Regions from separate parts of the Rhizobium anhuiense bv. trifolii genome, predicted to be linked through region 3. Evidence: predicted binding sites of a transcription regulator. Region 3 holds the regulator's gene; each other region holds the start of a gene.
What was found. The regulator LexA, encoded in region 3, represses DNA repair genes until DNA is damaged. The targets are predictions, from matches to a motif close to TGTTCNNNNTGTGTTCNG.

Region 1 (4,162 bases), 1.4 Mb from region 3:
TTTCCCTGAGCTTTTCAGCGGCGCGCTCGCGACGCAGTTTCGCCTGTGCCTCGATTGCCTCTTTGCGGCTCTGCTGGCCGGTTTCGGTCTTGTCGTTCATGCCAAAAGGATTAGCCGAATTCGCGCCGATCCAAAAGGCCCTTGCATGGCAATCCACGCGAAGTTGGAATTTGCTGCTTGCGCTTGCCGTCAAGCTGTGGCAATAGCCGCCCCGTTCCCGCGATTGAGCCACCCGGCTCGCACGGGTACTGGTCCTGCTGCCGTAGCTCAGTGGTAGAGCACACCCTTGGTAAGGGTGAGGTCGGTGGTTCAATCCCACTCGGCAGCACCAGTTTTCTTTCAGTATTAGGAATCATTTTGCTCACTCGGTGAGGCCGGCCCCTCATCCGACTGCCGCCACCTTCTCCCCGTAAACGGGGCGAAGGGACCCGGCCGCACGCTCTCCGTTTCACCAACCTCTCGCAGGGCAGCCATCTGACGAGAGCCGGGAAGGCCATGCAGGCTGACATTTCGTCTCATCAGCAATAATCGATTCACCATTGTTGACCGCAAAAATCGCGCTAGAATGCCTATCATGGCGGAGTCTCCCGGAGGAACTGGGAGATACTGCACGTCGTTTCTGTCGACAATCGTGGAGGAGTATCGATGGCAACTGAAAGATGGAACAGCCCGGTCAAGGTCGGTTTCGAAGGTGCCGATGCGCGAACGGTCAATGGTCCGTTCGATGCGCTGAAGTGCCTGGCGGATCTCTGGCCGAGTATGCGCGGGCTTCGTTACATCAAGGCCCGCAGCGCCTGCCGGGCAGCGCTCGACGGGCGCAAGAGCGTGGAAGAAGCAAGAGCCGAGTTCCTGGCGGCGGCCGAAGAGGCGAAGCTGAAGCTGCATTGAACTGGCGCATAATCCTTTCCGAAAATCGATTCAGATTTTCGGGGTTATGCGCTGGACTTCGGTCGGGATTTCCAGGTCACTTCAGGTCGTTCGTAAACGGAACGTGCCGGAACGGAACAATGTTTTAATTTTGCTTAACCCTGCATCGAACTCGCGCCGGGTTTTGGTGCAACAGGCGTTGCGCCTGGTACAGGTGTCTTCATAGAAGATACCCAGCCATCATGATGATGGTTAGAGGCTCGTACCCTCTGCGGAGACGCAGGCGAGCCTCGTCCGAGCAAGTCCTCATGTTTTCAGCAGTCCGCGCCGCCCTCGTCCTCGACCTCGACATAACCGACGCCGATGATCGTACCGTCCGCCGCGCGGATGAAGGAGGGGAGATAGTGGGGCTCTACCGGCTGGCAGGCGACGGCCCCGGTATATTCGTTGAGGGCGATCTGGTCCTTCGGCAGAGCGGAATAATTCGTGCCGGTTTCCAGCGAGGCATGGGCGGAGCCGGCAAGGACACCGCCTGTTATCAAGGTCATTGCAGAGATGCGAAGAAGCGACTGCATGAGGGTCTCCAGCGTTTGGGTCCGGCCTTTCAACCCGCGGGAGGGCATTTTGGTTCCCTTCATGCGTCGCAAGACATGAGGGCGCGCGGGCCGGCTAGCGTCGCAGCAGGCGACCGCGCACATAACCTCGCCCGACGATGCTCTCGGCAATCTCGACGGCCCGCTCGACATCACCGCGCCGGCGCACGAAACCTTCCAGGACGACATAGGCGCCCGATATGCTGACGATGATGTCCGCCGCTTCGATATCGCCGGCCGCATGAAGGGCGCTTTCCACCGAAGCGCGCGTCGCCGCATCGCTGTGGCCCTGCCGGCCGGACTGCTCATGGTCAGTGAATGCTGGAAATCCGAGCACCGTGGCCGTCTCCTGATGTTGGTAGATATCGGTTAACGCCGCGGCGAGGCATTTCGTTGCGGCCGGGTGGACAGCCCTTGGCGAAAGACGCGGCGATTTCCATATCTGGCTGCAGTCGAAAGAGGGATGAAGACGATGAAAGCGCTTCTATCAGCCTTGTTAACCGCGGCCTTGCTTGCCGGCTGCTCCTCGGTCGATAGCCCGGCGCTGGAGCCCATTCCGGGCAGCATTACCTATGGCGGCCAGCCGCGAACGAAGCTCACCAAGTCGCCGGTCGGCAGCGCCGTCTACAACCAGTTCTACAACGAGACGGGCCAGCGCGTGGAGGAAACCTATATTCTTCAGCCGGACCGCAGCCTGAAACTGGTGCGGCGTGTCGTCGGTCCGGATTTCCCCGACTGAGGCTGCCGTCACGCCACAACGCTTGACAGCGAGGGCAATCGCGAACATTCAAGGAACATCTAATCTTTCCCCAGTGATTCTGCGGGAGCCCGACCGGACGGCTGGATGTACCTCGAAAAGCTCAATCCGCAGCAGCGCATGGCCGTCGAGCACGGCACGCTCACCGACGGCAGCCATATTGCCGGGCCGCTGCTGGTCATTGCCGGCGCCGGCTCCGGCAAGACGAATACGCTGGCGCATCGGGTCGCCCATCTGATCGTCAAGGGCGCCGATCCCCGCCGCATCCTGCTGATGACCTTCTCGCGCCGGGCAGCCGCCGAGATGGCGCGGCGCGTCGAGCGCATCTGCCGCGATGTGCTTGGTGCCAATGCCGGCGTCATGGCCGACGCGCTTTCCTGGTCGGGCACCTTCCACGGCATCGGCGCGCGGCTGTTGCGCGATTACGCCCAGCAGATCGGCCTCGATCCGGATTTCACCATCCACGACCGCGAAGATAGTGCCGACCTGATGAACCTCATCCGGCACGACCTCGGCTTCTCCAAGACGGAAAGCCGCTTTCCCACGAAGGGCACCTGTCTTGCCATCTATTCCCGAGCGGTGAATTCGGAAACCGCGCTCGATCTCGTGCTGCGCGACGCCTTTCCCTGGTGCGCGGCGTGGGACAAACAGCTGCGCGAACTTTTCGCCTGTTACGTCGAGTCCAAGCAGAGCCAGAACGTGCTCGACTACGACGACCTGCTGCTCTACTGGGCGCAGATGGTCGGCGAGACTGTCATTGCCGAGGATATCGGCGATCGTTTCGACCATGTGCTCGTCGACGAATATCAGGACACCAACCGGCTGCAGGCCTCGATCCTCATGGCGCTGAAGCCCGGCGGCCAGGGGTTGACCGTCGTCGGCGACGATGCGCAGTCGATCTATTCCTTCCGTGCCGCGACGGTGCGCAATATCCTCGATTTTCCCGCCGCCTTCAGCCCGGCCGCCGATATCGTCACGCTCGACCGCAACTACCGCTCGACGCAGCCGATCCTTGCGGCCGCCAACGCCGTCATCGATCTTGCCTCGGAGCGCTTTACCAAGAATCTCTGGACCGAGCGGCAATCGTCCGAGCGGCCGCGCCTGGTGACGGTGCGCGACGAGGCCGAGCAGGCGCGCTACGTTGCCGATATGGTGCTCGACAACCGCGAAGAAGGTCTCAAGCTCAAGCAGCAGGCCGTGCTGTTCCGCGCCTCGCATCACAGCGGGCCGCTTGAGGTCGAGTTGACCCGGCGCAACATTCCCTTCGTCAAGTTCGGAGGGCTGAAATTTCTCGACAGCGCGCATGTCAAGGACATGCTGGCTGCGCTGCGCTTCGCCCAGAACCCGCGCGACCGGGTGGCGGGCTTCCGGCTGATGCAGATCCTGCCGGGCGTCGGGCCATCGACGGCGCAGAAGGCGCTCGACCTGATGGCCGAGGATGCCAGCCCGTTATCCGCGCTTGCCGCCATGCCGGCCCCGCCGCGCTCCGGCGAGGACTGGACTGATTTCGTTTCGATGCTGCAGGAGCTGAAGACCGGCAAGGCCGGCTGGCCGGCGGAAATCGGCTTGGCGCGGCAATGGTACGTGCCGCATCTGGAACGGCTGCACGAGGACGCCGCGACGCGGCAGGCCGATCTGCTGCAGCTCGAGCAGATCGCCGGCGGTTATGCCTCGCGCGAGCGTTTCCTCACCGAACTCACCCTCGACCCGCCGGATGCGACCAGCGACCAGGCGGGCGTGCCGCTCCTCGACGACGACTACCTCATCCTGTCCACAATCCATTCCGCCAAGGGCCAGGAATGGACGCGGGTCTTCATGCTGAACGTCGTCGACGGCTGCATTCCGAGCGATCTCGCCGTCGGCGCCAGCGCCGAAATCGAGGAGGAGCGCCGGCTGCTCTATGTGGCGATGACGCGCGCCCGGGATGGCCTCGACCTCGTCGTGC
Region 2 (4,162 bases), 140 kb from region 3:
AGCGTATTGGCCTGCTGGCCGACCTTGATGTAACCGAGGCCGACATCCTTCAGCGATTGCAGCTTGTCGCGCACGGCGGGCACCGCCGCGAAGAAATCGACGCCTTCCTCCACCGTCATGTCGAGCACGTCGGCGATCGACTTGTGCTTGAAGGTGACGTCGAGCGTCTCTCTGTTGTAACGCTTGCCATGGCAGACATCGCAGGTGACGTAGACATCGGGCAGGAAGTGCATCTCGATCTTGATGACGCCGTCGCCCTGGCAGGCCTCGCAGCGTCCGCCCTTGACGTTGAAGGAGAAGCGGCCCGGCTGGTAGCCGCGGGCCTTTGCCTCCGGCAGGCCGGCGAACCAGTCGCGGATCGGCGTGAAGGCGCCGGTATAGGTCGCCGGGTTCGAGCGCGGCGTGCGGCCGATCGGCGACTGGTCGATGTCGATCACCTTGTCGATATGCTCGAAACCGTCGATGCGGTCGTGATCGGCCGGGTTTTCACGTGCGCCCATGACGCGGCGCGCTGCCGACTTATAGAGCGTTTCGATCAGGAAGGTGGACTTGCCGCCGCCGGAAACACCGGTCACCGCCGTGAACACCCCGAGCGGGATCGATGCCGTGACGTTCTTCAGATTGTTGCCGCGCGCGCCGACCACCTTGATCTCGCGGCCCTTTTTCGGCTTGCGGCGTTCATCGGGAACGGGAACGCCGAGTTCGCCCGAGAGATATTTGCCGGTCAGCGAGTTCGGACTGTCCATGATGTCCTGCGGTGTGCCATGGGCGATGACCTGGCCGCCGTGAATGCCGGCAGCCGGGCCGATGTCGACCACGTCGTCGGCCGTCAGGATCGCATCCTCGTCATGTTCGACGACGATGACGGTGTTGCCGATGTCGCGCAGGTGCTTCAGCGTGTCGAGCAGCCGGGCATTGTCTCGCTGATGCAGGCCGATCGACGGCTCGTCGAGCACGTAGAGCACGCCTGTCAGCCCTGAGCCGATCTGCGAGGCAAGCCGGATGCGTTGGCTCTCGCCGCCCGACAGCGTGCCGGAATTGCGCGACAGGCTCAGATATTCCAGGCCGACATCGTTGAGGAAGCGCAGCCGGTCGCGGATTTCCTTGAGGATGCGCACGGCGATCTCGTTCTGCTTGGCATTGAAGCTTGCCGGCAGCGCCTCGAACCAGTCGCGGGCGACGCGGATCGACATCCCGGTCACTTCGCCGATATGCAGCGTGTCGATCTTCACCGCCAAGGCCTCAGGCTTCAGGCGGAATCCGTTGCAGGAAGGGCATGGGGCGGCCGACATGAAGCGCTCGATATCCTCGCGCGCCCAGGCGGAATCGGTCTCCTTCCAGCGGCGCTCGAGATTGGTGATGATGCCCTCGAAATTCTTCTGCGTCGTGTAGGAACGGGCGCCATCGGCATAATGGAATTCGATCTTGTCGTTGGTGCCGTTGAGGATAACGTCCTTGGCCTCGTCGGAAAGCTCGTTCCAGCGGGTGCCGAGCTTGAAGCCGTAATGTTTGCCGAGCGCTTCCAGCGTCTGATTGTAATAGGGCGAGGTCGACTTCGCCCAGGGCGCGATCGCCCCGTCGCGCAGCGTCCGTTCGGGTTCGGGCACGATCAGGTCCGGATCGATTTTCTGCTGGGCGCCGAGGCCGTCGCAGGTCGGGCAGGCGCCGAAGGGATTGTTGAAGGAAAACAGCCGCGGCTCGATCTCGGGAATGGTGAAGCCCGAGACAGGGCAGGCGAACTTCTCCGAAAACAGCACGCGTTCATGCGTCTCGTTCAGCGACTTGTTGGCCGAGCCGCCGGCCGACGTCTCTTCCGGCGGCAGCGGCTTGTCGGCGAATTCGGCGACCGCCAGCCCGTCGGCAAGCTTCAGGCAGGTCTCCAGGCTGTCCGCCAGACGCGCCGAGACATCCGAGCGCACGACGATGCGGTCGACCACCACGTCGATGTCATGCTTGTATTTCTTGTCGAGCACCGGCGCCTCGGCGATCTCGTAGAACTGGCCGTCGACCTTGACGCGCTGGAAGCCCTTCTTCATCAGCTCGGCCAGTTCCTTCTTGTATTCGCCCTTGCGTCCGCGCACGAGCGGCGCAAGAATATAAAGACGGGTGCCCTCGCCGAAATCGAGGATGCGGTCGACCATCTGGCTGACGGTCTGGCTCTCGATCGGCAGACCGGTCGCCGGCGAATAGGGAACGCCGACGCGGGCAAAGAGCAGGCGCATATAGTCGTAGATCTCGGTGACGGTGCCGACCGTCGAGCGCGGATTGCGCGAGGTGGTCTTCTGCTCGATCGAGATCGCCGGCGACAGCCCGTCGATCTGGTCGACGTCGGGCTTCTGCATCATTTCGAGGAACTGCCGGGCATAGGCCGACAGGCTCTCGACATAACGCCGCTGGCCTTCGGCGTAGATCGTGTCGAAGGCGAGCGAGGATTTGCCGGACCCTGAAAGCCCGGTCATGACGATTAGCTTGTTACGCGGCAGATCGAGATCGATGCTCTTGAGATTATGCTCGCGCGCGCCGCGGATGGAGATCGTCTTCAGTTCGCTCATCGTCTCTGCTTTGGTTTTCTGGATAACAGCCCTTATTTAGTGATGCCGACGGGCGAGTCGAGGCTGAATATCCGGGAAGGCTCAAGGTTTTCGATTCTGTTGACAGGATCATACGGATAAACTAGAACAAATAAAGAACAAAATTCCTGATGAATGCATGCGGCTTTCTGATGGATAAACATGTGGATTAAATGCCGCCCATGCGCATCGGCGGTCCGTGATGGTTTAAGGTGCGCCGATCGATTAAACGCCGCCGGGCAGGGCGGCAGGCAGGGTGAGAAGTATGGCTGGTAGCGTGAATAAGGTAATTCTGGTTGGAAACGTGGGTGCAGACCCCGAAATCCGCCGCACTCAGGATGGCCGGCCGATCGCCAATCTTCGTATCGCGACCTCGGAGACCTGGCGCGACCGCAATTCCGGCGAGCGCCGTGAAAAGACCGAATGGCACACTGTCGTCGTCTTCAACGAAGGCCTCTGCAAGGTTGTCGAACAATATGTGAAGAAGGGCGCCAAGCTCTATATCGAAGGCCAGCTGCAGACCCGCAAGTGGCAGGACCAGCAGGGCCAGGACCGCTACAGCACCGAAGTGGTGCTACAGGGCTTCAGTTCGACGCTGACGATGCTCGACGGCCGCGGCGATGGCGGCGGTGCCAGCTCCGGCTTCGGCGGCGGCCGCGGCGGCAGCGGCGGCAACGATTATGGCGACGACTACGGCGCGCCGGCTCCCTCTTCATCCCCGAGCCGCGGCGGCGCTGGCGGCGGCAATTTCTCGCGGGATCTCGACGACGACATCCCGTTCTGATCGCGAGCCTTCCTGGGCTAGTGAAAGACCTGAGAGCATGATGCCTTTGACGGCGTCATGCTCTTTTTCTTTGATTTCTAGCCCTTCTCAGTGCGGCGTCGCGCTGATCAGATTGAGCGCCGATTTCGCGCCATCGACGACGAATTGGGCGGCGAGGGCGGCGAGGATGACGCCGAGAAGCCGTGTCAGGATCGCCCGGCCGGTGACGCCGAGGAAACGGTCCAGCCGTTCGGCGACGAGCAGCATGAGGAAGGTCAGCAGCAGATTGGCAGCAAGAACGCCGATCAGTTGCGCTTTTCCGACGGAGGTGGCGAGCGTTCCAGCAAGCAGGATCGTCGCCGAGATCGCGCCCGGGCCGGCAATCAGCGGCAAGGCGAGGGGAAAGACGGCGATATTTTCGATGTGATCCTTGGTGATTGCCACCTCGGTGGCCTTCTCCTTGCGGTCCTGGCGCTTCTCGAACACCATCTCGAAGGCGATCCAGAACAAGAGCAGCCCGCCGGCGATGCGGAAGGCGCCGATCGAAATCCCCAGCACGCTGAGCACGCCGGCGCCAAACAGCGCGAAGACGGCGAGAATGATGAAGGCGATGGTCGAGCCACGCAGCGCTACCTGTGTGCGCTCACTGCGGCTCATGCCTGTCGTCAGGCCCAGAAAGATCGGTGCGAGACCGGGCGGATCGATGGTGACGAGCAGCGTCGTGAAGGCGTTGATCAATTGGTCGGCGCTTGCCATCGTCTCTCCGGAACCCCATATAGTCACTTGGTTTTTATGATTGTGAAGCGGGGATTCCGATTTGGCAAATTTC
Region 3 (4,162 bases):
GCCGTCCGAGGTCCTGGGTCCGAGCTTCCAGATGTCCTTTGCCGCAACCTTGGCGCTCGTGTCGGGCTATCAGCTGTGGAAGGATCGGCGCGTCCGCGAGAATGCCTTCCTGAAGCTGCCGATCGTCAGGCCTTTCGTCGCGGTTGCGGGGTTCTTCGGCGGTGTCTTCCTGACCTCGCTGATCGGCGGTTTCTCCACCGCACTGTTTTCGATCGAGCATTTTCATCGCCTGACCGCCTACGGCCTGCCGGCAAACCTCGCGACGATGCCGATCATCTCCTTCATCATCATGCCGGCCGGGTTGCTGGCGATGCTGCTCATGCCTTTCGGTCTGGACGTTTTGCCTTGGAAGATTGTCGGATTCGGCCTCGATCTGGTGATCGCCGTCGCCAAGACCGTGTCCGGCTGGGGTGGCGACATCGGCATCGGCCGCTTGCCCGCCTGGTATTTCGCGGTCGCCGTGGCAGGCTTCCTGCTGCTGACGCTGCTCCGCACTCGGCTGCGCCATATGGGCACGTCGATCATGTCAGCCGCAACGCTCATCCTGCTGCTTCTGCCGGTTCCCCGGCCGCCGGATCTGGTGATTTCGGAAGATGGCAGTCTCGTCGCGGTCGTCGAGGCGGCGGCAATGGCCTCCAACCGTGAAAACCCGCCGGATTTCATCTTCGACCAATGGCAGCGCGCGCTGGTCCTGCCGGCGCATGACCCGCCGAAGATGCTGGATGGTCCTGCTGTCCCGCCAGCGGGAGAGGACCGCCGCGTCAAGCTCTCCCGCGATCAGCAGAACGAAGCGAGGGCGGCGATGCGGGCGGCTGCAGCCGGCGGTGACGCAAACCGCTTTTCCTGCGTCAAGAAGGCCTGGTGCATATCAAGGCTTGGCAACGGTCATGTGGTCGCCGTCATCGACAATGCCGCCTATCTCGCTCCGGCCTGCGATGCGGCCGATATCGTGGTAACGTCGGTCCGCCTGCGTTTCAACAGCTGCCGCTCAGGCGCGACGCTCTTCACCGGCGAGACGTTGCGCCGGACCGGTTCCGTCGAGCTGCGCTTCGCGGAGGCCGGCATGGAGGTCACAACCGCATTCGATGATCTGTGGCGGCCATGGATCCGCCATCGCGCCTATGACTGGCGCAGCAACAGCTTTGTCGAAACCGGCCAGGGTGTTAGTGATAGCGGCGAATAAGGCCGACGAGTTTGCCCTGCACCTTGACGCGGTCTGGCCCGAAGATCCGGGTCTCGTAAGCCGGGTTGGCCGCTTCCAGCGCGATCGAGGCGCCCTTGCGGCGGAAGCGTTTGAGTGTCGCTTCTTCGTCGTCGACGAGAGCAACGACGATGTCGCCAGGGCTTGCGGTGCTGCCATTGCGGATGATCACGGTGTCGCCGTCGAAAATGCCGGCGTCGATCATCGAATCACCCTTGACCTCCAGCGCGTAGTGTTCACCGGAGCCGAGCATATCGGCCGGAACGACGATGTCGTGGGTGTTGTTCTGGATTGCCGAGATCGGAACGCCGGCGGCGATGCGGCCCATGACCGGCACGGAGACTGAGTTGCCATTGTCGGCGACGGGTTTTGCAGGAGCGGGAGTGGCGACCGGCTGGGGCTTGCCCAGGCTGCCCTCAATGACGCTCGGCGAAAAGCCGCGCCGGGGCTGGATGCTGGGGCTATAGGCCTCCGGAAGCTTGATGACCTCGAGTGCGCGGGCCCGGTTCGGTAGGCGGCGAATGAAGCCACGCTCCTCGAGCGCCGTAATCAGCCGGTGAATCCCGGACTTCGAAGCGAGATCCAGGGCGTCCTTCATTTCGTCGAAAGACGGCGGAACGCCGGATTCCTTCATGCGCTCATGAATGAAGAGGAGAAGCTCCTGTTGTTTGCGCGTGAGCATCGACGTTGTGACCTCGTGATTGAAACAAATCCAGAACAGACACTATATGTTCCATATGTGTTCCGCAAGTAGCTAAATTTCCGTAAAACTTGGCGCCAACTCGTTGAGATTTTTATTTTCATTTGCCGGATTGGCCGACAAGTCTTGCCTTGGGCGGCACTGTCGCACATCTCTGCCGTGTCAGGAGAGGGGATATCATGAACGAGCATTCCGCCAAACCACGCCCGCTGGATCATGTCGTGCTGCCGGTCGTCAATATCGATCTGGCGCGCGAGAGGCTCGGCAAGCTGGGCTTTACCGTTGCCGCCGATGCGCGTCATCCCTTCGGAACGGAGAATGCCTGCGTCTTTTTTGCCGATAAGACCTATCTGGAGCCGCTCGGGATTGCGAGCGTTAGGGAAAGTGAAGCATCGGCGCGGCAAGGCAATGTCTTCACCGCCCGCAACCGCGCCTTCCGATTCCGCTGCGGCGAGGAAGGGCTTTCGGCGGTGGCCTTCGGCAGCGAGGATGCCGATATCGATCATCGGAATTTCGTCGGCGACGGAGCGAGCGCCGGCGAGATGCTGGCGTTCAGCCGGCCGATGACGATGCCGGATGGTTCTGAGAGCATTGCCGGCTTCAGGCTGGCCTTTGCCGGCGACCTGCGCGCGCCCGATCTCTTTCTCTTCACCGTCGAGCGCGTCAATCCGCTGCCGGCCGACCGCAGCGCGCTGGAGGCGCATGCCAATGGCGTCACCGGCATTGCCGAGGTGGTGCTTTGCGCGCCCGATGCGGCTGCCTTCGCCGCCTTCGTCAGTCTTGCCAGCGCGCAATCGGCAGTCGAGAAAACCGGTTTCGGCGTCACGATCGCGGCGTCGAATGTGAAAATCAGCCTGATGACGCCGGAGGGTTTGGAGGCCTATTTCGAGGTCGCTGTCCCATCCGCCGACCGCGGCCTGCGCGGCCGGGCGATTCTCTTCGCTGTCGCCGATCTTGCCGTGACAGAAGCGCATTTGGCTGCTAACGGGGTGACATATACGCGCAAGAACAATCGCATTCTGGTGAAGCCCGCGCCCGGGCAGGGCACGCTTTTCGCCTTCGAGGAAACACGATGAGCACAGATACGAATTCCCAAGTCAAGATCGGCGAGGGCCAGGGCCAGGTCACCTTTTCCAACACCGGCCGCCTGTCGCTGATTGCCGGCCCTTGCCAGATGGAGAGCCGCGACCACGCCTTCATGGTGGCCGGCACGCTGAAGGAGCTTTGCGGAAAGCTCGGCATCGGCCTCGTCTACAAGAGCTCCTTCGACAAGGCAAACCGCACTTCGCTTTCGGCCGAACGCGGCATCGGCATTGAAAAGGGCATGGAGATCTTTGCCGACCTCAAGAAGGAATTCGGCTTTCCCGTCCTGACCGACGTTCATACCGCCGAACAATGCGCCGAGGTGGCAAAGACCGTCGATGTCCTGCAGATCCCGGCCTTCCTTTGCCGCCAGACCGATCTTCTCATCGCCGCCGCCAATACCGGCCGCGTCGTCAATGTCAAGAAGGGCCAGTTCCTCGCTCCCTGGGATATGAAAAACGTCCTGAAGAAGCTTAACGCCAGCGGCAATCCGAACGTGCTGCTGTGCGAGCGCGGCGCCTCGTTTGGCTACAACACGCTGGTTTCCGACATGCGTTCGCTGCCGATCATGGCGTCGATGGGTGCTCCCGTTGTTTTCGACGCCACCCATTCCGTGGCGCAGCCGGGCGGGCAGGGCGATTCCTCGGGCGGCCAGCGGGAATTCGTTGAAACGCTGGCGCGCGCAGCGGTGGCGACCGGCATTGCCGGCGTCTTCCTCGAAACCCATCAGGACCCCGACAATGCGCCTTCCGACGGACCGAACATGGTCTATCTCAAGGACATGCCGCGGCTCCTCGAAAAGCTGCTTGCCTTCGATGCGGTCGCCAAGGCCTGATTACCCAGCTTGACGTTCAACAGTCTGACATGATCGCGCTATAAGCATGTCGCGCAAAACCAAAGAGCAAAGCGCGGACCATGCGAATGTTAGAGATCGCGACGCGCTTTCGTCCACATCGGAACGCTGGTTCGAAGGCTGGCAATTGCGGCATTGTAATTTGCTCGCCTTCGATTAAGACAGGTTTCGAACGACTTATCACCCACTGAGCAGGAAGAACCCATGACTGCAATCACCGATATCATCGCCCGCGAGATTCTCGATAGCCGTGGCAATCCCACCGTCGAAGTCGATGTCTATCTCGAAGACGGCAGCATGGGCCGCGCGGCTGTTCCCTCGGGCG

Region 1: the regulator LexA is predicted to act here: its motif matches at 2,240-2,257, upstream of NE851_RS13030 (ATP-dependent helicase).
Region 2: the regulator LexA is predicted to act here: its motif matches at 2,675-2,692, upstream of uvrA (excinuclease ABC subunit UvrA).

Annotation. Positions count from the first base shown of each region.
Region 1 covers NZ_CP098803.1:906,991-911,152, reverse strand. The annotation lists gene NE851_RS13060 (hypothetical protein) at 1-100, opposite strand, end outside; tRNA gene NE851_RS13055 (tRNA-Thr) at 257-331, shown strand; gene NE851_RS13050 (DUF982 domain-containing protein) at 646-888, shown strand; gene NE851_RS13045 (hypothetical protein) at 1,182-1,442, opposite strand; gene NE851_RS13040 (BON domain-containing protein) at 1,537-1,797, opposite strand; gene NE851_RS13035 (hypothetical protein) at 1,933-2,199, shown strand; gene NE851_RS13030 (ATP-dependent helicase) at 2,305-4,162, shown strand, end outside.
Region 2 covers NZ_CP098803.1:2,458,392-2,462,553, forward strand. The annotation lists gene uvrA (excinuclease ABC subunit UvrA) at 1-2,552, opposite strand, end outside; gene NE851_RS20885 (single-stranded DNA-binding protein) at 2,836-3,354, shown strand; gene NE851_RS20890 (MarC family protein) at 3,442-4,089, opposite strand.
Region 3 covers NZ_CP098803.1:2,319,633-2,323,794, forward strand. The annotation lists gene NE851_RS20165 (ComEC/Rec2 family competence protein) at 1-1,183, shown strand, start outside; gene lexA (transcriptional repressor LexA) at 1,164-1,883, opposite strand; gene NE851_RS20175 (VOC family protein) at 2,081-2,977, shown strand; gene kdsA (3-deoxy-8-phosphooctulonate synthase) at 2,974-3,819, shown strand; gene eno (phosphopyruvate hydratase) at 4,042-4,162, shown strand, end outside.